Regions from separate parts of the Paenibacillus sp. FSL R7-0313 genome, predicted to be linked through region 1. Evidence: predicted binding sites of a transcription regulator. Region 1 holds the regulator's gene; the other holds the start of a gene.
The links. The regulator CtsR, encoded in region 1, represses protease genes until heat stress. The targets are predictions, from matches to a motif close to ATGGTCAATAAAGGTCAAACA.
Positions count from the first base shown of each region.

Region 2: clpP (ATP-dependent Clp endopeptidase proteolytic subunit ClpP) is a predicted target of CtsR. The motif match lies at 11,966-11,986, and genes of this name have one in related genera.

Region 1 covers NZ_CP150219.1:1,997,320-2,013,857, forward strand. Annotated here, with positions in the region: gene NSQ38_RS08655 (heptaprenylglyceryl phosphate synthase) at 1-200, shown strand, start outside; gene pcrA (DNA helicase PcrA) at 603-2,957, shown strand; gene ligA (NAD-dependent DNA ligase LigA) at 3,239-5,254, shown strand; gene NSQ38_RS08670 (molybdopterin-dependent oxidoreductase) at 5,384-6,757, opposite strand; rRNA gene NSQ38_RS08675 (16S ribosomal RNA) at 7,468-9,020, shown strand; tRNA gene NSQ38_RS08680 (tRNA-Ala) at 9,129-9,204, shown strand; rRNA gene NSQ38_RS08685 (23S ribosomal RNA) at 9,415-12,342, shown strand; rRNA gene rrf (5S ribosomal RNA) at 12,418-12,534, shown strand; gene NSQ38_RS08695 (GNAT family N-acetyltransferase) at 12,714-13,889, shown strand; gene NSQ38_RS08700 (CtsR family transcriptional regulator) at 14,357-14,818, shown strand; gene NSQ38_RS08705 (UvrB/UvrC motif-containing protein) at 14,850-15,374, shown strand; gene NSQ38_RS08710 (protein arginine kinase) at 15,403-16,473, shown strand.
Region 2 covers NZ_CP150219.1:965,335-981,872, reverse strand. Annotated here, with positions in the region: gene NSQ38_RS04305 (tetratricopeptide repeat protein) at 1-1,575, shown strand, start outside; gene trxB (thioredoxin-disulfide reductase) at 1,747-2,706, shown strand; gene NSQ38_RS04295 (AI-2E family transporter) at 2,830-3,900, shown strand; gene NSQ38_RS04290 (ROK family glucokinase) at 4,347-5,297, shown strand; gene rapZ (RNase adapter RapZ) at 5,349-6,248, shown strand; gene NSQ38_RS04280 (YvcK family protein) at 6,262-7,248, shown strand; gene whiA (DNA-binding protein WhiA) at 7,255-8,193, shown strand; gene NSQ38_RS04270 (HPr family phosphocarrier protein) at 8,449-8,718, shown strand; gene NSQ38_RS04265 (SIMPL domain-containing protein) at 8,875-9,627, shown strand; gene NSQ38_RS04260 (DUF4163 domain-containing protein) at 10,016-11,113, shown strand; gene clpP (ATP-dependent Clp endopeptidase proteolytic subunit ClpP) at 11,280-11,876, opposite strand; tRNA gene NSQ38_RS04250 (tRNA-Arg) at 12,054-12,128, opposite strand; gene NSQ38_RS04245 (sugar-binding domain-containing protein) at 12,555-13,580, shown strand; gene gap (type I glyceraldehyde-3-phosphate dehydrogenase) at 13,687-14,694, shown strand; gene NSQ38_RS04235 (phosphoglycerate kinase) at 14,846-16,027, shown strand; gene tpiA (triose-phosphate isomerase) at 16,064-16,538, shown strand, end outside.

The DNA of each region.
Region 1 (16,538 bases):
CGTTCGGAGATATGGAGCTTGTTGGTGAGACACACAGACAAATGGAGCGGGCACACCTTATCTACGGCGGCGGAATTGATGATCCGGAGAAAGCCACGCAAGCTGCCCAGGTGGCAGATACCATCGTGGTAGGCAACATTGTGTACAGCGATTTGAATAAGGCACTTGAGACGGTGTTGGCTGTAAAAGGTACCATTTAATCGGTTTAGTTTACCATTCCCCCATTTTCCCCTTATGATCTGTTAAAATAGAACTTTGCCCTTACTAATTTTAAGAAGTTATATGAGCGTAATGTCGTTTACACGAGAACGTAGAGGACAGAAATAAGCTGGAGAAGCGAAGCATTCGCCTTTATTTCCGGTTTTTAACCTCTTACCAATAATTCGTATACAGGATTATGTTTACACGGAAACGGAGAGTGCAGAAGCAATCTGAAGAAACGAAGTGTTCGTATTTATCACCGGATTTTCCCTTTAATAAAGGGAATTGAAAAATCTGGGGATAACGACGATCGGAAGATGCTGCTGCAGTCGAAGTCCAAGTGTAACCGATAGCTCACTTATACCGACCGACCAACCAACCAACGAAAGGAGCATGCATGCATGCAACCTGTAAATATACATGATGCCGTTGCACGGCTTAACACCCCCCAACGGCAAGCCGTCGAGGCGACGGATGGCCCACTGCTGATTATGGCGGGAGCGGGCTCCGGCAAAACCCGGGTGCTGACACACCGGATTGCCTACCTCATTGCAACACGGAAAGCGCCCCCGTGGGGCATTTTAGCGATTACATTTACGAACAAAGCCGCCCGTGAGATGCAAGACCGCGTATCCCAACTGGTTGGTGGCTCCCAGGGCCGCGACATTTGGGTATCCACATTCCACTCCATGTGTGTGCGAATTTTGCGCCGGGATATTGAACGTATTGGCTTTACCTCCAACTTCAGTATTTTGGACTCATCGGACCAATTATCTGTAATTCGTAGCTGTATGAAAGACCAAAATATCGATACCAAGAAATTCGAGCCAAAAGCAGTTCAATCGATGATGAGCACGGCCAAGAATGAACTGATTAGTCCGGAGCAATATGAGAAGCAGGCAGGAGATTATTTCGAGGGTATTGTAGCGAAGATATATAAGATGTATCAGAAACGGTTAAGAGCCAACAACTCACTTGATTTCGATGATCTCATTATGCAGACCATTCAACTGTTCAAGGAAGTACCGGAAGTCCTCGACTTTTACCAAAAGAAATTCCAGTACATTCACGTGGACGAGTATCAGGATACGAACCGTGCACAGTACATGCTGTGCCGCATGCTCGCTGACAGCCACCACCGCATCTGCGTTGTAGGGGATAGTGACCAATCGATCTATCGCTGGCGCGGGGCGGATATCAGCAATATCCTGAACTTTGAGAAAGATTACCCTGAAGCAAACACGATTTTGCTGGAGCAGAACTATCGTTCAACTTCCAATATCCTGAATGCAGCGAATGAAGTGATCGGCCTTAATACAGGGCGTAAACCGAAGAAACTGTGGACGGACAAAGAGGGTGGTTCGAAGATCAAGGTATACCGTGCGGATTCCGAACATGATGAGGGGTATTTTGTTACCTCCGAGATTAGTAAAAATGTGAAGAACGGCAAATCCTATCAGAACCATGCGATTTTGTATCGTACCAACGCCCAGTCCCGGGTTATAGAGGAAATTCTGATCAAGTCTGATATTCCGTATCAGATTGTCGGCGGCATCAAGTTCTACGATCGTAAAGAGATCAAGGACATTCTGGCGTATCTGCGCCTGTTATCCAACCCCGACGATGATATCAGTCTCACCCGGATCATTAATGTACCGAAGCGTAGCATTGGTGATACAACGGTAGCGAAGCTTGCGGCTGCGGCAGGAGAGCGTGGAATTTCCATTTTCCGAGTACTGCAGGTCGTGGATGATCTTGGTTTTGCTGGACGTACGCGTAATGCGCTCGTGGAGTTCTATGACATGATCGCTGCGCTGCATCAGATGGTAGAGTATCTGTCTGTCACTGAACTGACCGAGAAGATCCTTGAGATGAGCCAATATCGTCTTGAGATGCAAAATGAAAATACACTCGAATCTCGTGCACGGCTGGAGAACATTGAAGAGTTCCTGTCGGTAACGATGGAATTTGAGAAAAATAATGAAGACAAAACGCTTGTTTCGTTCCTCACCGATCTTGCATTGATTGCTGACATAGACAGCATGAACGATGATGAAGAGGATCAGAGCGACGCGGTTACCCTGATGACCATGCACAGCGCCAAAGGTCTGGAGTTCCCGGTTGTCTTTATCGTGGGTATGGAGGAAGGGGTCTTCCCGCATAGCCGGGCCTTTATGGACAATGAAGAGCTGGAGGAGGAACGCCGACTTGCTTATGTGGGGATTACTCGTGCAGAAGAGCAACTCTTCTTGTCGTGTGCCCAGATGCGTACCTTGTTTGGACGTACCACAGCGAATCCCCCTTCCCGCTTCCTGGATGAGATTCCGGATGAGTTGAAGGAAGACACCTCCATGGCTCGTGATCGTTACCGTCGTGGCAGTAGCGGAGGCGGCTCATATGGTGGACGTGGGTTAGGTTCCAGTGGAGGAAGTAACTTTGGTGGTGGCACCAAGCTCTTTGATCACCAAAGCAAGAGCGGTTCATCTGCTACCTCATCCACGCCAACTTCGCGTGTGACTACAAGTGTCTCCCGACCAACGTATTCTACGCCATCATCTGCTTCCAAGCCGGCAGCTTCTAATGGTGAAGCAGGGTTCAAGGCAGGAGATAAAGTACAGCATGGTAAATGGGGGACAGGCACGATTGTTGCGGTCAAAGGTACAGGTAATGATACTGAGTTGCAGATTGCATTCCCGGCTCCGGTTGGTGTGAAACGTTTGCTTGCCGGTTTTGCCCCAATTACAAAAGTAGAATAAGAACGCAACTTCCTTTTGCACGATAACGGAGAGAGCAGAAATAACTTGAAGAAGCATAGCGTTCGCCTTTATCCCCGGATTCCACCTTTTAAAATGGATTAAAAGAAATCCGGGGATAACAGCGATCGGAAAGTTATTCTGTTATCGGAGTGTCAGTGTGGATATTCATTCATTGAAATTATGTAGTGATATCAACGATGGAACGTTTTTCTGTTATCGCAGTTCAGTGCAATAGGAGTGTTCGTTCTACATAGATCAAATTAACGGAGGGATGGCCCTGTATGGACCCGATGCACCGGATGGAGCAACTCGTTACCGAGCTGAACCAGCATAATTATCAGTACTACACGATGGATCAGCCACAGATCAGCGATAAGGAGTATGATCTTCTGTACGATGAACTGGTTACGCTGGAACAGGAAAGCGGCATGGTTCTGCCTGATTCTCCAACACAGCGTGTGGGTGGCGAACTGCTCAAGGGGTTTACCCCGCATCGCCACTTATCCTCCTTATGGAGTCTGGACAAAGCACAGAATATTGAGCAGCTGCGTAGCTGGAATACCCGTGTACTGAAACTGATTAATGACTATAACAGCAAAAATCCCGATACGCCTTTACCGGAACCAGGTTATGTCATTGAGTTGAAGTTTGACGGATTGACGCTGAACCTGACATACACCAACGGTGAGTTGGTGCAAGCCTCTACGCGAGGGAACGGTACCGTAGGCGAAGGCATTTTGGCTCAGGTGAGAACGATCAGATCGGTCCCGCTCAAAATTCCTTACACAAGCGGCACGATTGAAGTACAGGGTGAAGGTATCATGAACTTGTCTGTCCTGGATCGATATAATGAGACCGCGGCAGAACCGCTCAAGAATGCACGGAATGCAGCAGCGGGAGCACTGCGTAACCTGAATCCAAAGGCGACGGCTGAGCGTCGGCTGAACGCTTATTTTTATAACGTAGGTTATTCGGATGACATTCAGTTTACCAATCATCAGCAGATGATGGACTTCCTGCGTGAGAATCGCTTCAAAGTTAACCCATCGATTACTTATTTCCATGAGTTTGATGATGTGATGGAACAATTGGCTGCGATTCAGGAGAACCGGGGTCAACTGGACTATCTGATCGATGGAGCTGTTATCAAAATTACGGACATGCGCACCCGCGAGGTGTTGGGTTATACCGATAAATTCCCTCGCTGGGCTGTGGCCTATAAATTCGAGGCAGAAGAGACCACGACGGTTCTTAATGCTGTAGTATGGAATGTGGGCCGTACTGGCAAAGTAACTCCGCTGGCTCGCGTAGAACCGGTTGAACTTGCCGGAGTAACGGTACAGAACTGTACGCTGAACAATGTCGGCGATATTGAGCGCAAAAATCTGAAGTTCGCTCTGGGCACACGGGTCTTTATTCGTCGCTCCAACGACGTCATTCCTGAAATTCTGGGCAAAGTGACGGAGGAGAGTGATGGTGAGGAGATCGTCTTCCCTGAGCAGTGTCCTGCATGTGGATTCCCACTGGAGCAACGCGGAGCGCATCTGTTCTGTAACAATAGACTTGCGTGTAAACCGCAAACGGTGGCACGTATTTCCCATTTTGCTTCCCGTGATGCAATGGACATCGAGACGTTCAGTGAGAAAACAGCGATTCAGCTGTATGATGAATTGAACGTACGTGAGCCTGCTGACCTGTATACGTTACAGTTTGATGATCTGGTGAAGCTGGAGCGGTTTGGGGAAAAGAAAGCGAACAACCTTCTCGCTGCGCTTGAGCTTAGTAAAGATAGAGACTTGGCTTCCTTCTTATACTCACTGGGTATTCCGAACACAGGTAAATCGACAACGCGCATGCTGGCTGATCATTACCGAGATCTGCACGCCATTATGAATGCAACCGTAGAAGAATTGGTTGAACTACCTGACGTCGGCGGTATTGTGGCAGAGAGTATCGTAACTTTCTTTGCAGATCCGTTTACACAGGCGGCAATTGAGAAAATGCTCAACTTGGGTGTGAAAGCTCAGGCACCTGAGGCGCCAGCCGTTGCTGTTGTGGAAGATTCCTTTTTCAGTGGTAAAACGGTCGTCTTGACCGGAACGCTGCACCAATTGACGCGGGAAGAGGCGACGCAAAGACTGGAAGCGCTCGGAGCGAAGGTGACTGGCAGTGTGTCGAAAAAGACAGATCTGGTTATTGCCGGAGAGAAGGCAGGTAGTAAACTAACCAAAGCCCATGATCTCGGTATTCCAACGATTGAGGATGAGGACGAACTTGTACGTCTTTTGAATCCCTAGGGTTAAAGGATGAATTAACAGAAGAGCTCATATAATAAAGCCCCCGAAGACACGAATATGTGATCGGGGGCTTTTGCTATTTATCTAAATTATTTTTACAAAGAATGAACGCTCACCGATCTTATCTGATCATGATCCACTTAAATTGTTAGGAATGCGCTGAGATGCGCCTGTAAGCCATGCATCCTTATCATATCCTCGCTCTTCCCAGTAACCAATATGTTCGCTGTCGATGAGTTCAATGCGATTTAACCATTTTACCGATTTATAGGCATACATCTGAGGAATGACGAGTCGTACCGGACCGCCAAGATCAGCCGGGATAGGTTTGCCATCATGCATGACAGCGACCATAATATCTTCCATTTGTGCTTGATCCATCGTAATCGCATCTGTATACACACCATCACCGGAATAAAACTTCACACTGTGAGCTTCCGGTTTGACCCCGGCTTGTTTCAAAAGCTGTGCAAGAGAAATGCCTTCCCAGGTATTCTTATATACAGACCAGCCCGTTACACAGTGGAAATCACTAACCTGTACGGTACGAGCGAGCTTCACGAATTGTTCCCAGTTCCATACCTGTGCCCGTTCAACCAACCCATCAATTCGAAAAGACCAGTTAGCATTGGAGAAGGACGGTATGGGCGTAACCGTATATACGCGGAAATGACCTTCAGCTCCGCCTCCAATGGGAGGTGAAGAGGCAGACAGCGGTTGTGGCAGAGGAACCATACGGTTAGGATCGTTCTCCAGCATGCTATCAATACTATTATCGATCTTGAGATTTCGTCCTACCCAGGATATAAAAGTAGGTCCAAGAGTCACGGCGAGACCAACCCCCACAGCAGAACGGATGAAAGCTCGTCGTGTATACAACGGTTGAGGTCGCTCCTCAGATTTGAGGGGATCTCTCTCGGAACTGCGATCAAACTGTGAGGAAGATATAGCAGCCGGAGTTTCTTTTTCATCCGATATTGAATCAGATGGATCAGCTGTATTTTGAGTTTTTGTTGAAGTTGTAGTAGTTTTAACCGCACGACGTGCAGGGTCCTTTAACCATTTGGTCCGAGTGATGGAGTGATAGATAATATAAGGTAAGCCCACCCAAGTCAGCAGGTCATGGATCAGAAGTGCAGCATTCGACCATCGAGGTCCAGCCAGCTTGAACTGCCATAATACAATACCCGAGAGTAGCCAGCCTACTAGCAGCGCAAGAACAAAGATGGTGTTCACCCTTTGCCAAGGTCTATTACGAAGCTGCTTCCAGTGCTTTCCGGCTAAAATCAAGTAATATACCACGGGTGCCAGCATAGCTAGCCCAACGATGATATGTAGCCACTTTAACCATACACGCCCAATTCCGAGTATCTCTCGCCAAAAGCCGCCTACCAGCATAAGACCTGATATAGCAAGGATCACAACAATCCAGGCATTCCAAGCATGGATGGAAACCAACTTTTTGCCGTAACCTTTGCGCATGTTCTTCAACCATTGTTTCAATTGCGATCACCCCATATAGGTTAGTAATGAGTTTATTCAGAACTTTGATATGTAATAGCTAGCTGTGAATGGAGTACGTGATCTGTGTAAAGGTGCTATGCGAGATAGTTATACGATTGTGCATAGGCTACTTATGAAAGTAGTATACTTGACTGCTTAACCTTATCCCTATATCTATATACCTTATTATAGAGTTTTTGGATCACTTTCTTCAAACCAACAGAAGGGCAAGGATCGTTATCCCGATCGGTGCTCTAACTAAAACTCATCTAGACATTATTACTTGTGGTTATAGAAGGCAGTATTATAGAAATGATTTATTTCTTTTATATGTAATGCACTTTAAGGGTAGCCTTTCACTTGTTCAGATCATGTGCTAATCTGTCGAATACAGGTTGGAGACAAGACTCCGAAGATGAAGATATCATGATATCAAAAGGTTGATTAAAAATGCTTGCTAAATAAATCGCTACATGATATATTATTTCTTGTCGCTTCAAACGAATGATTGTCATAATCATTTGAAAGGTGACGAAAACAAAGTGTTGACAGTAAGTTAGTTAACATGATATGATAAGATTCCTGTCCGGTTGACAAACATCAACATAAACGGACATACAAGTTCCTTGAAAACTGAACAAATGGATAGTAACTTTTGATTCACAATGAATCGTCAGATTCAAAATGAGCTTATCGCTCTTTTCAATACTTTATTGGAGAGTTTGATCCTGGCTCAGGACGAACGCTGGCGGCATGCCTAATACATGCAAGTCGAGCGGACTTGAAGAGAAGCTTGCTTCTCTGATGGTTAGCGGCGGACGGGTGAGTAACACGTAGGCAACCTGCCCTCAAGTTTGGGACAACTACCGGAAACGGTAGCTAATACCGAATAATTGTTTTCTTCGCCTGAAGGAAACTGGAAAGACGGAGTAATCTGTCACTTGGGGATGGGCCTGCGGCGCATTAGCTAGTTGGTGGGGTAACGGCTCACCAAGGCGACGATGCGTAGCCGACCTGAGAGGGTGATCGGCCACACTGGGACTGAGACACGGCCCAGACTCCTACGGGAGGCAGCAGTAGGGAATCTTCCGCAATGGGCGAAAGCCTGACGGAGCAATGCCGCGTGAGTGATGAAGGTTTTCGGATCGTAAAGCTCTGTTGCCAGGGAAGAACGCTTGGGAGAGTAACTGCTCTCAAGGTGACGGTACCTGAGAAGAAAGCCCCGGCTAACTACGTGCCAGCAGCCGCGGTAATACGTAGGGGGCAAGCGTTGTCCGGAATTATTGGGCGTAAAGCGCGCGCAGGCGGTCATTTAAGTCTGGTGTTTAATCCCGGGGCTCAACCCCGGATCGCACTGGAAACTGGGTGACTTGAGTGCAGAAGAGGAGAGTGGAATTCCACGTGTAGCGGTGAAATGCGTAGATATGTGGAGGAACACCAGTGGCGAAGGCGACTCTCTGGGCTGTAACTGACGCTGAGGCGCGAAAGCGTGGGGAGCAAACAGGATTAGATACCCTGGTAGTCCACGCCGTAAACGATGAGTGCTAGGTGTTAGGGGTTTCGATACCCTTGGTGCCGAAGTTAACACATTAAGCACTCCGCCTGGGGAGTACGGTCGCAAGACTGAAACTCAAAGGAATTGACGGGGACCCGCACAAGCAGTGGAGTATGTGGTTTAATTCGAAGCAACGCGAAGAACCTTACCAGGTCTTGACATCCCTCTGATCGGTACAGAGATGTATCTTTCCTTCGGGACAGAGGAGACAGGTGGTGCATGGTTGTCGTCAGCTCGTGTCGTGAGATGTTGGGTTAAGTCCCGCAACGAGCGCAACCCTTATATTTAGTTGCCAGCACTTCGGGTGGGCACTCTAGATAGACTGCCGGTGACAAACCGGAGGAAGGTGGGGATGACGTCAAATCATCATGCCCCTTATGACCTGGGCTACACACGTACTACAATGGCCGGTACAACGGGCTGCGAAATCGCGAGATGGAGCCAATCCCAACAAAGCCGGTCTCAGTTCGGATTGCAGGCTGCAACTCGCCTGCATGAAGTCGGAATTGCTAGTAATCGCGGATCAGCATGCCGCGGTGAATACGTTCCCGGGTCTTGTACACACCGCCCGTCACACCACGAGAGTTTATAACACCCGAAGTCGGTGGGGTAACCGCAAGGAGCCAGCCGCCGAAGGTGGGATAGATGATTGGGGTGAAGTCGTAACAAGGTAGCCGTATCGGAAGGTGCGGCTGGATCACCTCCTTTCTATGGAGAATCGTTTCCTGCAACGGAAACATTCAAATAAGCAGGTTCTTAGAACCTGCAACAGCAACACAGTTACTTATCCATTTGTTCAGTTTTGATGGAATTTGAGGGGCCATAGCTCAGCTGGGAGAGCGCCTGCCTTGCAAGCAGGAGGTCAGCGGTTCGATCCCGCTTGGCTCCACCAAACAATTTCATCTATTTGGCTTGTTCTTTGAAAACTAGATATCGAAACGAAACAAACGCGAATTAGAACAATCCTTTAAGCTGAACTTGTGTAAACAAGTGAAGTGTATAAAGGTAGTTAAATTGCTTTTGTGATGGTATTGGATGGGAGCGACTTTTGGCTTTGCGCTAGCAAAACAAGGGGAGCGAGCAGTCAAAACCGGAACAAAATGGTTAAGCTACTAAGAGCACACGGAGGATGCCTAGGCGCTAGGAGCCGATGAAGGACGTGGCGAACAACGAAACTGCCTCGGGGAGCTGTAAGCAAGCTTTGATCCGGGGGTGTCCGAATGGGGAAACCCAGCTGGGGTAATTTCCAGTTACACCTAACTGAATACATAGGTTAGTGTGAGGCATACCAGGGGAACTGAAACATCTAAGTACCCTGAGGAAGAGAAAACAATAGTGATTCCGTCAGTAGCGGCGAGCGAACGCGGAGAAGCCCAAACCAGAGAGCTTGCTCTTTGGGGTTGTGGGACGTCTCACATGGAGTTACAAAGGAACCGGTTAAGCGAAGAGGTCTGGAAAGGCCCGCCAAAGAAGGTAAAAGCCCTGTAGTTGAAAGTCTGTTCCCTCCGAGACGGATCCCGAGTAGTGCGGGGCACGTGAAACCCCGTATGAATCCGGCAGGACCATCTGCCAAGGCTAAATACTTCCTAGCGACCGATAGTGAAGCAGTACCGTGAGGGAAAGGTGAAAAGCACCCCGGAAGGGGAGTGAAATAGAACCTGAAACCGTGTGCTTACAAAAAGTCAGAGCCCGTTTTAGGGGTGATGGCGTGCCTTTTGTAGAATGAACCGGCGAGTTACGTTCCCGTGCAAGGTTAAGGTGAAGAGCCGGAGCCGCAGCGAAAGCGAGTCTGAATAGGGCGACTGAGTACGTGGACGTAGACCCGAAACCGGGTGATCTACCCCTGTCCAGGGTGAAGGTGCGGTAACACGCACTGGAGGCCCGAACCCACGCATGTTGAAAAATGCGGGGATGAGGTGGGGGTAGCGGAGAAATTCCAATCGAACTCGGAGATAGCTGGTTCTCCCCGAAATAGCTTTAGGGCTAGCCTCGGAAAACAGAGTCGTGGAGGTAGAGCACTGATTGGGTGCGGGGCCCGCAAGGGTTACCAAGCTCAGTCAAACTCCGAATGCCATAGACTTACTTCCGGGAGTCAGACAGTGAGTGCTAAGATCCATTGTCAAAAGGGAAACAGCCCAGACCATCAGCTAAGGTCCCCAAGTGTGTGTTAAGTGGGAAAGGATGTGGAGTTGCACAGACAACCAGGATGTTGGCTTAGAAGCAGCCACCATTGAAAGAGTGCGTAATAGCTCACTGGTCGAGTGACTCTGCGCCGAAAATGTAACGGGGCTAAACACACCACCGAAGCTATGGCTTGATGCTTTGCATCAGGGGTAGGGGAGCGTTGTATAAGGGTTGAAGGTGTACCGTAAGGAGCGCTGGACATTATACAAGTGAGAATGCCGGTATGAGTAACGAAAAGATCAGTGAGAATCTGATCCGCCGAAAGCCTAAGGGTTCCTGAGGAAGGCTCGTCCGCTCAGGGTAAGTCGGGACCTAAGGCGAGGCCGAAAGGCGTAGTCGAAGGACAACAGGTCGAAATTCCTGTACCACCGTAAGCCGTTATGAGCAATGGGGGGACGCAGTAGGGTAGTGACGCGGACTGATGGATGTCCGTCTAAGCAGTGAGGCTGATGTGTAGGCAAATCCGCACATTGTAAGGCTGAGCTGTGATGGGGAGCGAAAATTATAGTAGCGAAGGTCATGATCTCACACTGCCAAGAAAAGCCTCTAGCCAGGTGAAGGTGCCCGTACCGCAAACCGACACAGGTAGGCGAGAAGAGTATTCTAAGGCGCGCGGAAGAACTCTCGTTAAGGAACTCGGCAAAATGACCCCGTAACTTCGGGAGAAGGGGTGCCCCGGTAGTGTGAATAGCACGAGGGGGCCGCAGTGAAAAGGCCCAAGCGACTGTTTAGCAAAAACACAGGTCTGTGCGAAGCCGTAAGGCGAAGTATACGGGCTGACGCCTGCCCGGTGCTGGAAGGTTAAGGGGAGTGGTTAGGGAGTAATCCCGAAGCTGTGAACCGAAGCCCCAGTAAACGGCGGCCGTAACTATAACGGTCCTAAGGTAGCGAAATTCCTTGTCAGGTAAATTCTGACCCGCACGAATGGCGTAACGACTTGGGCGCTGTCTCAACGAGAGATCCGGTGAAATTTTAATACCTGTGAAGATGCAGGTTACCCGCGACAAGACGGAAAGACCCCATGGAGCTTTACTGCAGCTTGATATTGAATTTGGGTACGATCTGTACAGGATAGGTGGGAGCCTTTGAAACGTGAGCGCCAGCTTGCGTGGAGGCAACGTTGGGATACCACCCTGATCGTATCTAGGTTCTAACCTGGTACCGTAATCCGGTGCGGGGACAGTGTCAGGTGGGCAGTTTGACTGGGGCGGTCGCCTCCTAAAGAGTAACGGAGGCGCCCAAAGGTTCCCTCAGAATGGTTGGAAATCATTCGAAGAGTGCAAAGGCATAAGGGAGCTTGACTGCGAGACCTACAAGTCGAGCAGGGACGAAAGTCGGGCTTAGTGATCCGGTGGTACCGCATGGAAGGGCCATCGCTCAACGGATAAAAGCTACCCTGGGGATAACAGGCTTATCTCCCCCAAGAGTCCACATCGACGGGGAGGTTTGGCACCTCGATGTCGGCTCATCGCATCCTGGGGCTGAAGTAGGTCCCAAGGGTTGGGCTGTTCGCCCATTAAAGCGGTACGCGAGCTGGGTTCAGAACGTCGTGAGACAGTTCGGTCCCTATCTGTCGTGGGCGTAGGAAATTTGAGAGGAGCTGTCCTTAGTACGAGAGGACCGGGATGGACGTACCGCTGGTGTACCAGTTGTTCCGCCAGGAGCACCGCTGGGTAGCTATGTACGGACGGGATAAACGCTGAAAGCATCTAAGCGTGAAGCCCCCCTCAAGATGAGATTTCCCAGTATGTAAGACCCCTTGAAGACGACGAGGTAGATAGGCTGGGGGTGGAAGTGCAGCAATGCATGGAGCTGACCAGTACTAATCGGTCGAGGGCTTATCCAATAGCAAGTGATAATTCGCGTGTTTCGTTTCGAATCTAGTTTTCAGAGAACAACACTCTGAAATGTAAGCTACGCGTTTGGTGGCGATGGCGGAGGGGTTCCACACGTACCCATCCCGAACACGACCGTTAAGCCCTCTAGCGCCGATGGTACTTGGACCGCAGGGTCCTGGGAGAGTAGGACGCCGCCAAGCGAAGAACCACTGCCGATGTTATTCGGTGGTGGTTTTTATTTGTTTATTTAAGGGGATGCGAAAGCATCTCTTATTTGACTTTGTAAGAATCCTCTGACACACTCTAAGGGGTACATATATCACATATCAGGCCATGATTTGGATTGATAATAACTCTAGCGAATGGGGTGTAGGACGACATGGAAATTCAGAAATTGACGGTAGATGATTTTGAACCGGCTATGGCACTTTCCGAATATGCTTTTCAAGTAGTAATGAGTGAGGAACAAAAAGAAAAACGGCGGAGTCAATTTTCGTCACAGGATATATGGGGTGTATATGAGGACGGGCAGCTAGGAGCCAAACTTCACATCATTCCTTTTCAAACCTATATTCATGGCAGATCGTTCGAAATGGGCGGTATTGCGGGTGTAGCCACCTGGCCAGAGTATAGACGTAAAGGCTGGGTAGCGGGTCTGCTGAAGCATGCGTTGGAAGAAATGAATCGTAACAAACAGAGTATATCGTTCTTGCATCCATTCTCTTTTGGTTTCTATCGGAAGTATGGATGGGAGACTTATGTTGAATTTAAACGTTATAAAGTACCTACAGCTCATTTGCCTATGAAAAAAGCGACACCTGGAACAATTCGGCGTGGGGATCCGGGCCTCAGCATATTAAAGGAAGTATACAGTACTTATGCTGAGCGTTATAACGGAACTCTGGTTCGGGATGATGCAAGGTGGGAGAATTCAGTTTTTGTTAATGGGACCAGCCAGAAGGCTGTATATTACGATGAAGCTGATGCAGCACAAGGTTATCTTTTATATGAAGTTAAGGAAAATAAATTTACCATTAAAGAGATCATCTATCTGAATGAAGAGGCTAGGCAAGGGCTGTGGACCTTCATTGCTAATCATGATTCCATGATCCAGGAAGTTACTTTACAGGCGCCTGCCAGTGATACGCTTGCCTTCCAATTGGATAACCCACGGATTCAGCAGGAGATCGTACCTTATTTTATGGCACGCATCGTTAGTGTGGAGCAGTTTATATCCCAGTATCCATTTGCAAGCCAGGACTCACCGGTGCAGATTGTTCTACAGGTAGAGGATACCCACGCTCCGTGGAATGAAGGGGTATGGCAATTAAACGTAGCAATGAATGGAACAGCGTCCATATGGAAAACTTCGGAACCAATTACTGATGATCAGAGTATTAAGTTAGACATTCAGTCCCTTACCGCAGTGCTGATGGGGTATCGCAGACCAACGGAAATGGCACGGATCGGAAGAATTCACGGACCAGAAGCAGCAATCAAGGCTTTGGAACAAGCGATTCCTGAACGGGAAACCTATTTACTCGATTTCTTCTGATGACTATTATTATTCCCAATGCTTCATTTAACTTGATTGGCTTATATAGAAATACGGCGTGATCGAAAGACAAATGGACTTCTCCAGCAATTTTGGAGAGGTTTTTTTGTGTCTGGGGAATATTTCGTGTAAAATCGTAAAAAATGAATAGTGACCCCACTTGGCAAAACCACAAAATATGCTATAATGGTTATAAAGTCAAAGAAAGTCAAAGTCAACTAAAGGTTTAATACTTAAGTAACTTTCTTTCTACAATCTGATGGATGAGCGCTAATATACGGGATTCATTTCATCGGAGGATCAAGGGAATATTAAAGGACCTTCGTGCTTCCTTCGCTCTCCTGTTGATACCTGTGGAAGCAAGATTCGCTGTTTTCCTGATTGGTTAAATGGGTAGAGAAGGTGTACTCTGTGGGGGCGTGTGGGTCCTTATTGACTTAACGTTTCAGACAGTGGAGGATGATTGGATGCGTAATATCTCTGATATTATCGAACGATATCTGAAGAGTATTTTGCATGAAAGTCCCGAAGGAATGGTTGAAATTCAGCGTAATGATCTGGCAGATCAATTCTCATGTGTACCTTCCCAGATCAATTATGTCATCAGCACACGTTTTACACTCGAGAAGGGATACCTGGTAGAGAGTAAACGCGGCGGTGGTGGTTATGTTCGCATACAGCGCATTGAATTACCGGCCCAATCAGCTCTGCATAATCATTTGCACCATAGTATTGGTGAAGAGATCGGGCAGACAGCTGCCGAAGGTTTGATCTATCAATTGGAAGAAGCACGCTTCTTGAGCAAGCGGGAAGCCGGGTTGATGCGAGCTGCTGTATCTAGAGAGGTTATATTAGTCAAACTTCCTTACCGGGATCAAATTCGTGCCAGAATGTTGAAGGCGATGTTAATATCTTTGCTCGGTAAATGAAAACTATCGGGGTCAAAGGAGGTACATCAATATGCTGTGCCAAGAATGCAATAAACGTCCGGCGACACTTCATTTTACGAAAATCGTAAATGGAGAGAAGACGGAATTCCATATTTGTGAGTCATGTGCCCGTGAAAAAGGGGAAATGATCCCTGGAACAGCAGGCGGGTTTTCCATTCACAACTTGTTGTCCGGATTGCTTGATTTTGATCCAGCCAGCAAAAGTGGATCGGCAGGAACACCACCTGCAAAAGCACTTCAGTGTGAAGAGTGTGGTATGACGTACTCACAATTCAGCAAGATAGGCCGATTTGGCTGCAGTTCATGTTATAAATATTTTGACAGCCGTCTGGACCCTTTGTTCAAGCGGGTTCATGGTAGTACGTCCCATGTAGGCAAAGTGCCTGCACGAGCTGGTGGTCGCATCAAGGTGAAACGGCAAATCGCTGATCTGAAGCGTGAGCTCCAGGAGAGCATCGCCCAAGAGGAATTTGAAGAGGCGGCTCAGATCCGTGACCAGATCAGAGGACTTGAAAAAGGAATAGCTCAGGAGTAAAGTTTGTCATGAGTAGGAGGGATGCGTAATGCCTAATCTGCGCTTTACAGAGAAGGCGCTCAGCGACTGGATGCGCAGTGATGCGGCTGATTCCGAAATCGTCATTAGCAGCCGTGTCCGGATTGCGCGCAACCTTCAGCATGTTCCGTTTCCGATGCTGGCTTCCAATGAGCAATCGGAAGAGGTGCTGAATAAGCTGAGCGAAGTACTTCAATACGATGACGTTCATGCCTTTGGGGATTTTCATACGTTGGATCTGATCGATATTGACGAACTCGACAAACGGGTGCTGGTGGAGAAACATCTCATCAGTCCAAGTCTTGCGAATGAATCCAGAAATGGTGCGGTTATTCTCAGTGAGGATGAGTCTGTCAGTATTATGATTAATGAAGAGGATCATCTTCGTATCCAGTGCCTCTATCCGGGGTTCCAGGTGAAAGAAGCCTGGGAGAAAGCTTCTGCAATAGATGATGCTTTTGAAGCGCACGTGGATTATGCTTTTGATGATCGCAGAGGATACTTAACCAGCTGTCCTACTAATGTAGGTACAGGTGTCAGAGCATCGGTTATGATGCACCTGCCTGCCCTGGTGATGACGCAGCAGATTGGCCGTATTTTAACCGCAGTTTCCCAAGTGGGATTGACTGTAAGGGGGATATACGGTGAAGGCAGTGAGGCGATGGGTAACCTGTTCCAGATCTCGAACCAGATTACACTGGGACAGACCGAACAGGAAGTCATCGAGAACCTGCATGGTGTTGTATTACAGATGATTGGTCATGAACGTACTGCCAGAGAACGGTTAATTACCGACTCCAGACTTCGAATTACGGATCGGGTCATGCGTTCTTACGGCATATTGTCTCATGCAGCTATTGTTGATTCAAAGGAAGCTGCACAGCGCTTATCGGATGTACGCCTTGGCGTGGATCTCGGCTTGTTGGATGGACTGTCCATCACGGTAATGAATGAGTTGAACGTGATGACACAGCCGGGATTTTTGCAGAAAACATTCGGGGAAGATATGCGCACAGATGAGCGTGACATCTATCGTGCTCAGTTGATTCGTGATACGATCAATGCAGCGAAGCAGTCCTAGCTTAGCCTGATATTGTATTGAATTATGGTTTCATGCCGCATTGCGGCTTTTATATAATAAGGCAT
Region 2 (16,538 bases), 1.0 Mb from region 1:
GAAAATCCGGTAAATCATTGTAATATGGCGGGTATATTATCGGAGAAGGGGGATTACGAAGCCTCCAATGCCATTCTGGCTAACGTGCTGGAAGTGGTAGATCCGTCGATGACGGAATGTTATTTCTATATGGCGAACAATTATGCAAATATGGATCGGTTTGAGGAAGCCGAGCAAGCACTTGTTACCTATCTGGAGGAGGACACCCAAGGTCAGTTCATGACGGAAGCCGAAGAGATGATGGAGCTTCTGTATTATGAGCTGGATCGTCCGACCAAACTGAATCGAATCAAATCACGCAAAGGTGTAGTGGAGCACGATCAGGCACGGGAACTGTTGGAAGAAGGGAAATTTGCACAGGCTGCTGAATTGCTCGAAGGCATGTCTTCTGATTACCCTGATTACTTGGCTGCCCGTAACAATCTGGCACTCGCCTACTATTATATGGGTCTTTTTTCCAAAGCAAAAGAGACCATTGCCGAAGTACTTGAACAGGAACCAGGTAATCTGCATGCACTCTGTAATCTGGCCATTTTCCATCAAAATGAGAACCGGGCTGATCAGGTTTTGCTTCTGATCAAAAAATTGCGTGTCATCGTGCCATTCCAGCACGAACAAGTCTACAAACTGGCGACAACGATGGGAATTCTGGGCCAACACGATACGGCTTATGTTCACTTCAGGCGTTTGCTCAAGGACGAAGAGACAGCTGCTGATCCGGCACTTGCTCATTATGCAGCGGTGGCGGCTTATAATACAGAACGTTATGATGCTGCTGAGCGTTTATGGCATCATGTGTCCAAGCTTGATCCGGGTTCCGAAGTATCCCGGTATTATCTGTCAGGTCTTGAGGCTGTAAAACAAGGCGAGCAAGAGCCAGAGAAGCTGAGCTATCACTATCATCTGCCATTTGATGAGCAGTTCAGACAGTGGGAGAACTATGGTAGTGGCATACCTGAAGAAATGAAGAATGATCCACTGATTCGTTCATCGTTCTTCTGGGCATTGCGTCATGGTGATCGGGCAACCAAGCTACAGGTTATTCATGCGCTTGGGATGATCGGTGACTATGAGGTGCAGCAGGCTTTGCAATCCTTTATTGAAGAGCCTGGAGAAGAACAGGATCTGCTTGAGGCAGCACAAACTGTACTGAACGAATTGAAATCGGCTGAACATGAGGATCGGAATTCTCAGGTTGTTCGACCCTTTTCTCCTGTAGCCTTGAAGTCTATTGGGAAGGTTCCATCCACATCAGAGCAATCGGACAGTGGCTCAACCTCCCATTGGCAGGCTGTTGTTGATCGTGCGTTACAGATGTCTGAAGCAAAGGCTGAGTTGCAGCAAGAGATGGAACGGCTCTGGACGGATTATGTATCCCGGGTACATCCGGAGGTTCCGGGTACGAAACAGATTGAGGGTTGGGCTGCAGGACTTGAGTATTTGGCAGCGAAGAATCACAGTCGGCCCGTTACCTATCAAAGCATTGCTGAGCGGTATGGGATATCGGCATCAACGGTTAGCAAGTATGCTAAACAGATTCATTCGGTTTGTAACAGCAAGCCACCACTAGTATAGAAAGTTCGCTTCAACTCGTTTTCAGAAAGACATCATCAGGTGAAGGATACAACAACCGGGAAAACGGGTAAACTTAACGAATGGGCCTCGTAAACGCCTGTAGGATATCATCTTGGCAAGTTCATCGCTAGTACAACACATTCTTACCTTAATTAAGGAGGCTGTATCTATATGTCTAAATACAGAACGATTGTGATCGGAACGGGACCTGCGGGTCTGACAGCAGCGATATATCTGGCTCGTGCTAATCTGAAACCACTGGTTATCGAAGGTCTTCAGCCGGGTGGTCAATTGACGACGACAACGGAAGTTGAGAATTTCCCCGGTTTCCCGCAAGGTATCATGGGTCCGGAACTGATGGACAACATGCGTAAGCAAGCTGAACGTTTTGGAGCGGAATTTAAAAACGGTTGGGTGGAAGAGGTTGATTTCAGTAAACCGCCCTTCAAGGTCAAAGTTGGAGGAATCGGTGAACTGGAAGCTGAGTCGATCATTATCTCCACAGGTGCTTCCGCTCGTTATCTTGGTATTCCGGGCGAGCAGGAAAATGTGGGACGTGGTGTAAGTACATGCGCGACATGTGACGGCTTCTTCTTCCGAGGCAAAAAAATCGTGGTCGTGGGCGGTGGAGACTCCGCGATGGAGGAGGCGAGTTTCCTGACTCGTTTTGCAACAGACGTGACATTGGTTCACCGCCGGGATGAATTACGTGCATCCAAGATTATGCAGGATCGGGCTCGTAGCAATGAAAAGGTGAAGTGGGCGCTGAACCGTACTCCACTCGAGGTCGTACCTGAAGCGCTGGGTGTCAAAGGGCTGAAGGTGCGCAACAACGAGACGGGGCAGGAAGAGTTGCTCGAAGCAGATGGCGTATTCGTTGCCATTGGTCACACACCGAATACCGGATTCCTGGGTAATGCGATCGCACTGGACGAACATGGCTATGTTGTCGTTAAACCGGGAACAACGGAGACCAATATTCCGGGTGTATTCGCCTGTGGTGATGTTCAGGATACGAAGTATCGTCAAGCCATTACAGCTGCAGGATCCGGATGTATGGCCGCCATGGATTGTGAGAAGTTCCTTGAAGGAAGCATTGTCCATGATTGGAGCGAAACGTTGGATAAATAAGCATTACATGCGTGAGGTTAGGCATATGTTAGGAATAAGAGACAACGGGAAGTCTCATGAAATGAGAGAAGCCGGAAGGCTTCTCTTTTTTTGAAACTACAGTGGGCATGAGTTCGTATACATATGGGGCATATTAGCTGTGAGGTGAAGATTTTGGGGGAAATGATAAAAGATTGGTTACAGAATGCGACAGTGAGACGGTTTTTGATCCTGCTCTTGTTCTGTTTAGTTTTGTTCAGTATGGGGAGTATGCTGCACATGATTCTGCTGTTGTTCCTGGTGACGTATGTCATGAACAGGTTACAGCATTTCATTACAGGTGGTTTGAATCGGTTGTTTCCAATCAACTATAAAGTTGTAGTCATCCTGCTCTATATGATTGTGATCGCAGTCATTGTGCTTGGCATTTCCAGATATTCACCGCGGATCGTGGATCAGGTCGTTCAGTTAACGAACGAGATTATGAAATTTCTGGATAGTGCAGACGGTGATAATTTTGCATCCAAAATTGCGGGTTATCTTCAATCCTTCGATATTAAAAATTACACCAATGATGCATTGAAATATATTTTCGCTTTGAGCAAATGGCTGGAGTTTATTCTGCTCGTTATCATTCTGAGTCTGTTCTTCTTGTTGCAGAAGCAGGAGATATCCAAGTTTACGTCCAAGTTCAAAACAAGTAAAATTGGATGGTTCTATAATGAAGTAGCTTATCTTGGAGACAAATTCGTGTCTTCATTTGGTAAAGTCATCGAGGCACAGCTTCTGATTGCGGTGTTCAATACAGTGCTGACGATCTTGGGCTTATGGATTCTGGGTTTCCCGTATCTGTTCGCTCTGACCATTCTGGTGTTCCTGCTCAGTCTGGTTCCCGTTGCTGGGGTTATTATCTCACTTGTACCGCTCTGTCTGATTGGGTATCAGATGGGTGGACTGAAATTAAGTATTATTGTGATCATCATGATTATTGTAATTCATGCCTTGGAGACGTATTTCCTGAATCCAAAACTGATGGCACATAAGACCAAACTGCCGATGTTCTACACCTTTATCGTACTGATTCTGTCGCAACACTTCCTGGGGATCTGGGGGCTGATCATTGGTATTCCGATTTTCGTCTTCCTGCTTGATATTCTGGATGTGAATAAGATGGAGAAAACAGAAGAGCCGGTACGTTTGGAAACGAAGTTGTGACGTATAGCTGAAGAATGGCTGAGTTCAATCCAATTGAACAACTTCAGATATTTGTGAAAAGTAAGGTGCCTTCCAACCATGGAAGGCGCTTTTTTGTTGGCAATACGTCAATAGATCGCTTTCTGCATGGGAATGACAGGTGGTGGGGGGCATAAGACGAGTCACCTATATGAGGGGACGATGTTGATCTTTTATGAATGGAACGAGTGGTGATGCAATATCATGAGTTGAGGCTTCCTCTGTTATGGAGGAAGGAATGAAGCGTGCGTTTATAAATGAAGGTAATAAGATTGTATACGTATTCAAAAATGCTATGTGATGTGGTTCACAACCCTAACGGAGCATGGTGTATCCGAGTTCTTATCGTCTTGACCCAGGCGTATCCTTCAATTATAGTTGGTACGTAGGACTTAAACTATTTTAGATAGATAAAGGTGGCTTGCAGCATGTCTGAGAAAATCTACGTTGGGGTCGATCTCGGCGGAACAGCAATCAAGGTCGGTATATGCGATGAACAAGGTCAGCTAATGCATACGTATGAAGGACCGACTGAAGTGGATAAGGGCGTAGACACGGTCATCGCCAACATCGAGAAGTATGTCCGACATATCGTAGCCGAATCACCATACAGTTGGGAACAGCTTGAGGGTGTAGGTGCTGGAGTGGCCGGTTTCACGAATGTACGCGAGGGAATTATCGTTCATGCCCCTAACATTGGATTTCGGAATGTGGCCATTCGTTCGATTCTGGAAGAACGTCTGGGCAAGCCAATCAAAATAGATAACGATGCAAACGTGGCTGCACTGGGTGAAGTATGGGCAGGTGCCGGCAAAGGCGTAGACAACTGCGTATGTTATACACTCGGCACAGGCGTTGGCGGAGGCTTGATCTTGAATGGGAACATCTATCAAGGCTTCTCGGGTATGGCTGGTGAGCTGGGTCATATCAGTGTTGTACCTGACTTGGAGGCCATCAAGTGCGGTTGTGGTAAAATGGGATGTGTAGAAACAGTATCGTCTGCAACAGGAATTATCCGTATGGCGAAGGATGCAGTAGAACGTGGTGATCATACGTCACTGGCACTTGTCGACAAGATTGCAGCCAAAGAAGTATTTGATGCTGCCAAGGCAGGCGATGAAGTGGCACAGCGCATTGTAAACCGTGCGGCCTTCTACCTGGGCAAGTCCATGGCTACTGTAGCTGCTGTCATTAACCCGGAGATGTTCATCATTGGTGGTGGCGTATCCAAAGCGGGCAACTTCTTGTTCGATGAAATACGTACCGTATTTGCCAAGCTGACACCGGAACCGCTGCAAGAAGGGGTTCAGATTCTGGAAGCTACACTTGGTAATAATGCAGGTATTGTGGGTGCGGCAGGTCTTCTCTTGCGTTCCTAGTAACCTCGTAACAATATATGAATACAGCAATATGATAAGGAGGGGACATTTATGCTTGAAGGTGAAGGCTCACCAGGCACAGGCGCCACGCTCATTATCATTACGGGCATGTCCGGGGCAGGTAAAACCATTGCAGTACAAAGCCTGGAAGATCTGGGTTTCTTCTGTGTGGATAATCTGCCACCGGTATTGATTCCGAAATTTGCGGAACTAATTGAACAGTCAAACGGCAAGATTGGTAAGGTTGCATTGGTTATCGATCTGCGCGGGCGTGAATTCTTTACGGCTCTGTCCGAGTCTTTGAACTATATTAAAGATCATTTTACCATTCATTGCGAAATTTTATTCCTGGATGCTACAGATTCTGTACTTGTTCAGCGTTACAAAGAAAGCAGGCGCAGACATCCACTGGCTCCTGAGGGCATGCCGCTGGACGGCATCCGACTGGAACGCAAGATGTTGGAGGAACTCAAAAACTCTGCGACTCAGGTATTGAATACTAGTACAATGAAGCCTGCTCAACTGAAAGAACGCATCATATCCCGCTTTTCTCATCTGGAAAGCCAAATGTTGTCGGTGAATATTACGTCGTTTGGATTCAAGTATGGCATTCCGATTGATGCTGATCTGGTGTTTGATGTACGTTTTTTACCGAATCCGCATTATATTGAGCATTTGCGACCAAATACGGGACAGAATAGTGATGTGTACGAATATGTTATGAAGTGGCCAGAGACACAGGCGTTTCTGACCAAGCTGCTGGATATGCTGCATTTCCTGATTCCGCAATACCGGAAGGAAGGCAAAAGCCAGGTTATTATTGGAATCGGCTGTACCGGAGGCAAGCATCGTTCGGTAGCAATATCGGAATATTTGGGCAAGATGTTGGGAAGCAGCGAGACAGAAGCTGTCACCGTGAGCCATCGCGACGCTGACCGGGACCGTCATTGAAGAGGGTGAAGGGATGAAAGAGGCCGGACCACGAAGAGAACGTCCGAGAATAGTTGTAATGGGCGGCGGAACCGGATTATCCGTGATGTTACGCGGTTTGAAAGAGAAGCCGCTGGATATCACGGCCATCGTCACGGTTGCAGATGACGGTGGAAGTTCAGGCATCCTGCGCAATGAGCTACAAATGCCGCCTCCGGGCGACATTCGCAACGTGCTTACGGCACTGGCTGATGTAGAACCATTGCTTTCAGATATGTTGAAGTACCGTTTCAATACAGGCGCGGGGCTTGCAGGCCACAGCTTGGGAAATTTGATTTTGGCTGCAATGACGGATATTTCGGGCGACTTTGTGACCGCAGTGCGGGAGCTTAGCCGCGTGTTTGCCGTTCGAGGTGAGGTATTACCAGCCGCAGGCCAGGCCGTTGTGTTGCATGCCGAGATGGAAGATGGGACAATTATTACAGGCGAGTCCAAGATCCCTGAGGCAGGTGGACGCATCAAACGTGTTTTCCTTGAACCGGATCACGTGGAGCCGTTGCCAGAGGCAGTAGAGGCCATTCGTCAAGCTGACGCCATTCTGATCGGGCCAGGCAGCCTCTATACAAGCATCCTTCCCAATCTGCTCGTACCTAAGCTTGCAGAAGCTGTGGTAGAGGCTGATGCGGTGAAGATGTTTATCTGTAATGTTATGACACAGCCAGGAGAAACAGATAACTATACGGTAAGTGACCACCTTAAGGCGGTACATGAGCACATAGGTCATCAGCTCTTCGACTATGTTATCGTAAATAATGGTGATATTCCGCTGCAAGTGCAAAATAAGTATGCGGAAAAAGGAGCAAAACCGGTTGTACTGGATATGAATGTACTCGAAAGTGCCGGTTATCAGGTGGTTGCAGATACTCTTGTTCTGTTCAAAACCTATCTGCGTCATGATGCCGACAAGTTAAGTCATCACATCTACCAACTGGTACAAAATTGGATGTTACGGAAGAGGTGAAGTCCCATGTCGTTTGCAGCACAGACCAAAAAAGAGTTAACCATGATCGAGAGCGAACCGTGCTGCGAAAAGGCGGAACTTTCAGCCCTCATCCGTATGCTTGGTGCAGTGCAGTTATCGAATAAAAAAGTGATCTTGGATATTTCGACGGAGAATGCCGCCATTGCAAGACGGGCATACTCTCTGCTTAAAAAGCATTTTCAAGTGCATACGGAACTACTGGTCCGCAAAAAAATGCGGCTGAAAAAGAACAATGTATATATTGTTCGAATTCCAACTATGGTACAAGAGATTCTCAACAGTCTTCATATTGTATCGGAAGGTTTTCTGTTTACGCCAGGAATTAATACGGAGTTATTTCAGCAGAACTGTTGTAAACGTGCCTATCTTCGCGGTGCATTTCTGGCCGGTGGATCGGTTAATAACCCGGAAGGTTCCTCGTACCATCTGGAGATTGCGTCCATGTATGAAGAGCACTGTCAGGCACTAGTTGATCTGGCCAATGAATTTCATCTGAATGCCCGGTGCATAGAACGGAAAAAAGGATTCATCCTATACATTAAGGAAGGCGAGAAAATCATTGAGCTGCTCAGCATCATTGGTGCTCATCAGGCCTTGTTCAAGTTTGAAGATGTACGAATTATGCGTGATATGCGTAACTCCGTTAACCGGATTGTCAATTGTGAGACCGCCAACCTGAATAAAACGATTGGAGCGGCGGTAAGACAAATCGATAATATTCGGTTGTTACAAAAGGAAGTTGGTCTGGAATCGTTGCCTGAGAAACTTCGCGAGGTGGCGGAGGTTCGACTCGCTCATCCAGATATCAATTTGAAAGAAGTAGGCGAGCTCCTTAAAGGTACAGTTAGCAAGTCGGGAGTGAACCATCGGCTTCGTAAAATTGATGAGCTGGCTGAGAAAGTACGCACAGAACGTTATGGTTAAGACGGAGTAGGGTAAAGTAACAAGGTCGGCTGTTTCTGCTGAACAGAAAGGCCGGGAAAGTCAACCGTTAAGGACCTAGGGAACTTACTTAGGTCATTGGATGCGCTGTGCAAAAGATGAAATTAGGGCAAGATAATGTCCTCTAAAGCACCCTGAGTTTTTTCTTCTAGTGTCCTGCACGGGTTAATGGTATAATGTTGTATAAATATAATTGTGTATTTAATGTCCAGATTTCATAATAGGGGGTAAGTTTCCATGACAAAGCACCCGGTAGTTGTCCGTTTGAAAACGGGTCTCCATGCCAGACCTGCGGCACTGTTCGTTCAAGAAGCGAATAAGTACTCGTCTGAAGTGTTCGTCGAGAAGGACGACAAAAAAGTTAATGCAAAAAGTATCATGGGGATCATGAGCCTTGCAATTAGCACAGGTACGGAAATCCAGATTAGTGCAGAAGGCGCGGATGCCGAACAGGCTGTAAACGCTTTAGTTAGTCTGGTAAGCAAGGAAGAGCTCGAAAACCAATAAGATATGATCAATCCAATGAAGAAGTCCCGAAAGGGGCTTTTTTGCTTTATTGACGTATTTGCTATCGTCAAGTGCAACATTATGGAATTTGTCCCGTCTGTTAAGGTATCAAATCGATTAAAGTTTGAGATGTTAACACATAAGGAGGCTATCGTGATGGGTAAACAATGGATGAAACCGTTTGGTGCGGTGCTGGTGGCAAGTACGTTGCTTGTTGGAGGAACAGCATGGGTTGCACCAGGTAACTATGCTTACGCTGCAGAGGTTCAGGGAGTACAACAGAATGTGATTAATGTTGTGGGTAAAGGTGAGATTCAGGTGAAGCCTGATATCGCTTATCTGTCCATTGGTGTGAACAGTACTGCAGAGACAGCTGCATCTGCTCAAAAAGCGAATGCTGCGAAAGTTCAAAAGGTATCCAACTTGCTGAAGAATACGTGGAAGATCAGTGCAGACGACATTCAAACGAGTCAGTTCTCTGTACAACCCAACTATACGTATAGCGAAAAAGACGGACAACAAATTAAAGGATACACAGCGCATCATACGCTGACTGTCACATATCGTGAGATGGATAAGATCGGCGAGTTGCTCGATGCTGCTTCAGGGGCGGGTGCCAACAACATTGAAAACGTGCGCTTTACTGTAGAAAATCCGGAAAGTTATGAATCCCAAGTGATTGAGAAAGCTGTTGCCAATGCAGATGTGAAAGCAGGCGCCATTGCAAAAGCAGTTAAACGTCAACTGGGTGCTGTTCTTTCCGTGAGCCAAGGTGATGCCAATGTGCCTGTATTCTATGCAAGTGAGGCGCTGATGTCCAAAGCACAAGACACAGCAGGTGGCACTGAGATTGAAACAGGCCAGGTTAAAGTGAGCACAATCCTGAATATCACGTATGAAATGAAATAAACAAGATTGAACTAAGGATTGTAAGCTCAAGTAACCTTTTCAAGGGTCATTTGAAGGGTACAACGAAATGATGACAAAGACTTTGTCCTGTGGACAGAGTCTTTTTTTGTTGGAAAAGCAAACTTTGATGAAGTTAGATAGGAGGGTGCCTTTTTGAAGCAACATGAAATGCTGGTTATTGGTATCTTTTTTGTATAGTTGTTCGTGACAAAAAGGTCATATCCCGTTATATTTTCCGCTTGATATTCATCAACATTGTAACTCGAGCTGTAAACCTTTCCGAAATCGGGTTAATTATAATAGAGAGGTGAGCGTATGAGATATGCGATCAGGTCAGGATTACATACGCAATGATCCCTAATTGTGAATTCAGAGAGGAGTTTTATATATGACATCATGGAAAAAATGGACAAGTGCTTTGCTCGCAGCAGGAATTATTGTAGGTAGCGGTACGGTATGGCAGGACAGTTCGGTTCAGGCAGCATCGGTATCCTCGAAAGTGACAACCCCGGCTGAGGTAACTCTGAAATCGGGTGGGAAAACACTGACTCAAAAAGGACTTCTTCAAGGTGGCTCAACTTGGGTCTCTCTTACTGCAGTTAAAGATGTGGCAGGTGGAACGCTGAAATATGATGCGAAAACCAAGTCATATACGGTAACAGCAGCCAACAATGCGATGACCGTTAGCCTGATGGATGGACAGCCAAACGTTTATATTAACGGGTATTACCCTCAGGTGGAAGCAAAATTGATTCAGGGTCGATTATATATCCCATTCTCGGCAATGAGAGATTATCTGGGTGTACAGGGGAATTGGGATGGCAAAACCAAAACGTTGACACTCAGCAAGGTGAAACAAAATAACGTTAAAATTAAAGCGGCGACAGTTAATGTTACTGTAAAAAATGCTGAAGTAGATGTTCAATATCCACAGGTGAGTGGACTTGCCAGCAAAGAAGCTGAAGCAGCGATCAACAAAGTACTGAAAGACGAAGTGGATGCTTATGTAGCTGACTTCAAGAAACAGACATCTGAATTCGGCGGTGCTACAGCCAACCGTCCATATGCATTTGAGAGCTCTTATGTAGTGACGTACAACGAAAAAGGCGTGCTGGGACTCATTACACAACGATACGAAGATTATGCTGGCGCTCATGGTATGACATACCGTACGGGCCACACCTTTGCACTGGACACAGGTAAGGAGCTTACATTAGATGATGTGCTGCAAAATAACAAAACCATGCGCGAGACGTTGGGTAAAAAAGTGGGCGAGCAACTGAAAGCCCGCGGTGGATACCTCGATGGGTATAAAGGGTTAAATAAAGATCAGGATTTCTATGTTACACCAACGGGTGTGGTCGTGTTCTTCCAGCTGTATGAGTATACAGCGTACGCAGAGGGATTCCCTGAAATGCCATTTACGTATAAAGAGATTCTTCCTAAAGGCACAGAACCATTTAGCGATGTAACGGGAACCAAATAAAGAAACATTATTATGCACTCTTAAGTTATTTTTCTTATAAAATGAAAAAAGAAGCCCTCATCATGATCATGATGAGGGCTTCTTCTCGTATAGACAACACAATGAGGTGTTGCTGATTACGTTAGGTATTGATATATTAACGCGAAGACCGTGGTCTAACTAACACTTAGATTCCTTGGGAACCTACGTTTTCAATAACTTTATCAATGATACCGTAATCGGCAGCTTCAGCAGCACTCATGAAGTAGTCACGATCTGTATCTTTCTCAATCCGCTCCAGAGGTTGACCTGAACGCTCAGAGATGATGCGGTTCAACGTATCACGCATTTTCAGGATGCGGCGAGCACGGATTTCGATGTCGGAAGCTTGACCTTGAGCACCACCAAGTGGTTGGTGAATCATGATTTCACTGTTAGGCAACGCAAAACGTTTCCCTTTTGCACCGGCATTCAACAAGAATGCACCCATGGAAGCCGCCATACCTACACAGATGGTAGATACATCCGGTTTGATGAATTGCATTGTATCGTAAATGGCCATACCGGCTGTAATCGATCCGCCTGGGCTGTTGATGTATAAGTGAATGTCTTTCTCCGGATCTTCCGCAGCCAGGAACAACATCTGTGCCATAATGGCATTAGCCACTACGTCATTAACATCGCTACCAAGGAAAATAATACGATCCTTCAGCAATCTGGAGTAGATGTCGTAGGCGCGCTCACCCCGGTTGCTCTGTTCAACGACCATTGGAATAAAACTCACGTGAAAAACCTCCTTGGAATGTAAAATGTTATTGGTGTTTATACTTAAACTGTTACCGTATTACCCACATAATAAACAATTCCAAACAAAAAGTCAAAGAAAGTCAAACTAACTTGCAAAAAAAAGAAACCTTTCCGGTTTCATTGGTTAAATGGGTTATGAGCTGTTAAATAAAAATGGCGCGCCCGCCAAGAATCGAACTTGGATCTCAGGCTTCGGAGGCCTACGTCATATCCATTGGACCACGGGCGCACATTATGTGACAGCAATAATGATTATAGCTCATGAAATATTTAATTGCAAGCAGTTCGTTGTGGTATTGGTTTGGATTAACCCAAAAATGATCATGATGAAGAAGAGTGGATAAAGAGTGCATTTAAGTAAATGCTATTAGAGGTTTTGGACATGCCGTATGAAATGTGATTCTGAGCGATATGTAGATTGAATTCATTTGTTTCTTCTATATATGGTATGCGTGAGCTAGTCCTTGATCATGAAAGTCTAGGATTGTGAAAATAGGCGCGTACAAACGCTGAATGCGTGTCGAAATAACACGTTGAAACACTTGCATGTCACGTCAGTTTTAGGTAGAATAGACGTGGGACTTAAAAAGTTAACCCGGGACGTTTTAGGGCCACGAAAGAGAGCTTAGAACGAGAACTTGCGGGAGTGGAAAGCATGCGAACGATTTTAGAAGTACAAAAGCAGCTTCTGCCTGATCTCATGGATATCTTGAAAAAGAGGTATACGATTCTGCAACAGATCATGTTATCGGATGTGATCGGACGGAGAACGTTAGCTAATTCCATGCAGATGACCGAGCGGGTTCTGAGGGCTGAGACCGATCTGTTAAAGGCTCAGGGACTTATTGAAATTGACAGTGCAGGAATGAAGATCAGCGAGGCAGGGTATGATTTGCTGCAGCAGTTAGAGCCCGTAGCCAAAGAGTTGTTCGGATTATCCGAGCTGGAAGAGCGCATCAAGCAAGCCTACGGTCTGCAAAAGGTAGTTGTGGTTCCTGGTGATTCGGACGTTTCTCCATTTGCCAAAAGGGAACTGGGCAGAGCCGGAGCGAAGGCTCTCGGCAATATCATGAGTGACAACGACGTTGTCGCCGTTACTGGCGGATCAACAACGGCCGAAGTCGCAGAGCAACTGACTCCGCCAACATCGCTCAAAGGTGTCTGGTTCGTACCGGCACGCGGTGGACTTGGAGAAAGCCTTGAAATTCAGGCAAATACGATTGCATCCACAATGGCAAAACGGGTAGGAGCGCAATACAAACTCCTGCATGTACCGGATTTGCTTAGTGATCATGCCTACGAATCATTAATCCAGGACCCCAGTGTTCAGGAGATTCTGCAGCTGATTCGGAAATCGCGGATTGTAATTCATGGAATTGGTGATGCCGTGGAGATGGCGACAAGACGTAAACTTGCGACGGAGATTATCGATGAACTTCAGGAGCAAGGAGCCGTATCTGAATCTTTCGGTTATTACTTTAATGATCAGGGTAAGGTGGTACATACCATGCTTACACTGGGTATGCGACTTCAGGATATTGAACGAACCGATGTCGTGATTGGAATTGCAGGTGGCAAAAGCAAAGCTGCTGCCATTCACTCCGTGTTGCGATTTGGTCAGGAAGATATTCTGATTATTGATGAGGCTGCTGCCGAAGTCATCGTTGCTGAAATGGAATAAGGGTTTACTTTGCATCACAACTATTGTTGTCTTGACGGACTTCACCGTCTGTCTTGAATATATAAGTTTCATAAAAAATTAATCAAAACTTGGGAGGAACTTACTCATGATTAAAGTAGGTATTAACGGTTTTGGACGTATTGGACGCTTGGCATTCCGCCGTATTCAAAATGTAGCAGGCATCGAGGTAGTAGCAATCAACGACTTGACTGATGCTAAAATGCTCGCTCATTTGCTCAAATATGATACAACTCAAGGTCGCTTCGATGGCGATGTTGAAGTACACGATGGCTTCTTCAAAGTGAACGGCAAAGAAGTTAAAGTATTGGCTAACCGTAACCCGGAAGAACTTCCTTGGGGCGACCTGGGCGTAGATATCGTTCTGGAATGTACTGGTTTCTTCACAACTAAAGAAGCAGCTGAGAAACACTTGAAAGGTGGAGCTAAGAAAGTTGTTATCTCCGCACCAGCTACTGGCGACATGAAAACCATCGTTTACAACGTAAACCATGAAATCCTCGACGGTACTGAAACTGTAATCTCCGGCGCATCTTGCACAACAAACTGCCTGGCACCTATGGCAAAAACACTGCAAGACAAATTCGGAATCGTTCAAGGTTTGATGACTACAATTCACGCTTACACTGGCGACCAAAACACGTTGGATGCTCCACACCCTAAAGGTGACTTCCGTCGTGCTCGCGCAGCAGCTGAAAACATCATCCCTAACACAACTGGTGCTGCTAAAGCAATCGGTCTGGTAATCCCAGAACTGCAAGGCATCCTTGATGGTGCAGCTCAACGTGTACCAGTAGCTACTGGTTCCCTGACTGAGCTCGTAACTGTTCTGAACAAAAAAGTAACTGCTGAAGAAGTTAACGCAGCTATGCAAGAAGCTTCCGATCCAGAAACTTTCGGATACACAGAAGACGAAATCGTATCTTCCGATATCCAAGGAATCACTTTCGGTTCCCTGTTTGATGCAACTCAAACTAAAGTTCTGACTGTTGGCGACCAACAATTGGTTAAAACTGTAGCTTGGTATGACAATGAAATGTCCTACACTGCACAATTGGTTCGCACTTTGGAGCACTTTGCAAAAATGATTAAGTAATATCTGAAATAAAATAGAGCGGAAACAGATGCTATATTGTTTCCGCTCTTTATATATCTACATTTTGCAAATTTCTCAAAAACACCAGGATTGACAAGGGATTTTAGCTCTTGATTGGTCCACCAAATACATGGGTGCGGAGGAAATACAGATGAACAAAAAAAGTGTACGCGATATCGAATTGACAGGAAAACGGGCTTTTGTCCGTGTAGATTTCAATGTGCCGCTCGAAGATGGTAAAATTACAGATGACAAACGTATTCGTGCAACGCTTCCTACAATCAACTTCTTGATTGAAAAAGGCGCTAAAGTCATTTTGGCAAGCCACATGGGTCGTCCTAACGGCGAAGTGGTTGAATCCTTGCGTTTGACTCCAGCAGCTGAGCGTTTGTCTGAATTGCTTGGTAAAACCGTTGTTAAAGCTGACGATTCTGTTGGTGACGCTGTTAAAGCTCAAATCGCTGAACTGAACAACGGCGACGTATTGTTGCTTGAAAACGTTCGTTTCCACGCTGGCGAAGAGAAAAACGATCCGGAACTGGCAAAACAATTTGCTGAACTGGCTGACGTTTTTGTTAACGATGCGTTTGGCGCGGCTCACAGAGCACACGCTTCGACTGAAGGAATCGCTCACTTGCTTCCAGCAGTGTCCGGTTTGTTGATGGAGAAAGAACTTGAAGTGTTGGGTAAAGCAATCTCCAACCCTGAGCGTCCTTTCACAGCTATCATTGGTGGATCCAAAGTTAAGGACAAAATCGATGTAATCGACAACCTGCTGAACATTGCAGACAACGTGATCATCGGTGGCGGTCTGACTTACACGTTCTTCAAAGCACAAGGACATGAGATTGGACAATCCTTGTTGGATGAATCCAAACTTGATGTTGCTCTCGGTTTTATCGAAAAAGCGAAAAAACTGGGCAAAAACTTCTACCTGCCGGTAGATATCGTAGTGTCTGACGATTTCAGTGCGAAAGCAAACACACAAATCGTTGACATCGATGGCATCCCAGCAGATTGGGAAGGTATCGACATCGGTCCTAAAACACGTGAGATCTATGCTGACGTAATCAAAAACTCCAAATTGGTTGTATGGAACGGACCAATGGGCGTATTTGAAATCGAGCCATTCTCCCACGGTACTCGTGCAGTAGCAGAAGCTTGCGCTGAGACAGAAGCTTACACTGTAATTGGTGGCGGTGACTCCGCAGCAGCAGCAGAGAAGTTCAAATTGGCTGACAAAATGAACCACATCTCTACAGGTGGCGGTGCATCCCTCGAGTTCATGGAAGGTAAAGTACTTCCAGGCGTAGTGGCATTGAACGACAAGTAAGTTTTAGTAGTCTATAGCATGAAGGAGTTGAAACCCATGAGAACACCGATTATCGCAGGTAACTGGAAAATGTTCAAAACGGTTTCCGAATCCAATGACTTCATTCAGGAAGTTAAAGGAAAAGCGGAAGTTGAAGGCGTGGAAACTGTAATCTGCGCACCGTTTACAAATCTGCCATCCCTGGTAGAAGCCGTTAAAGGCACAAACATCAAAATTGGTGCACAAAATCTTCACTTTGAAGACAACGGTGCATTCACAGGTGAAATCAGCGGCGTGATGCTGAAAGACCTGGGTGTGGATTATGTCATTATTGGTCACTCGGAGCGCCGTCAATATTTTGCGGAAACCGATGAGACTGTTAATAAAAAGTTGCATGCAGCATTCCGTCACGGATTGACTCCAATCTTCTGCTTGGGTGAGACGCTTGAAGAGCGTGAAGCGAACCAAACAAAAGACGTATGCAAAGTGCAAACAGTAGCTGCTTTTGCAGGTCTGTCTGCAGAGCAAGCGG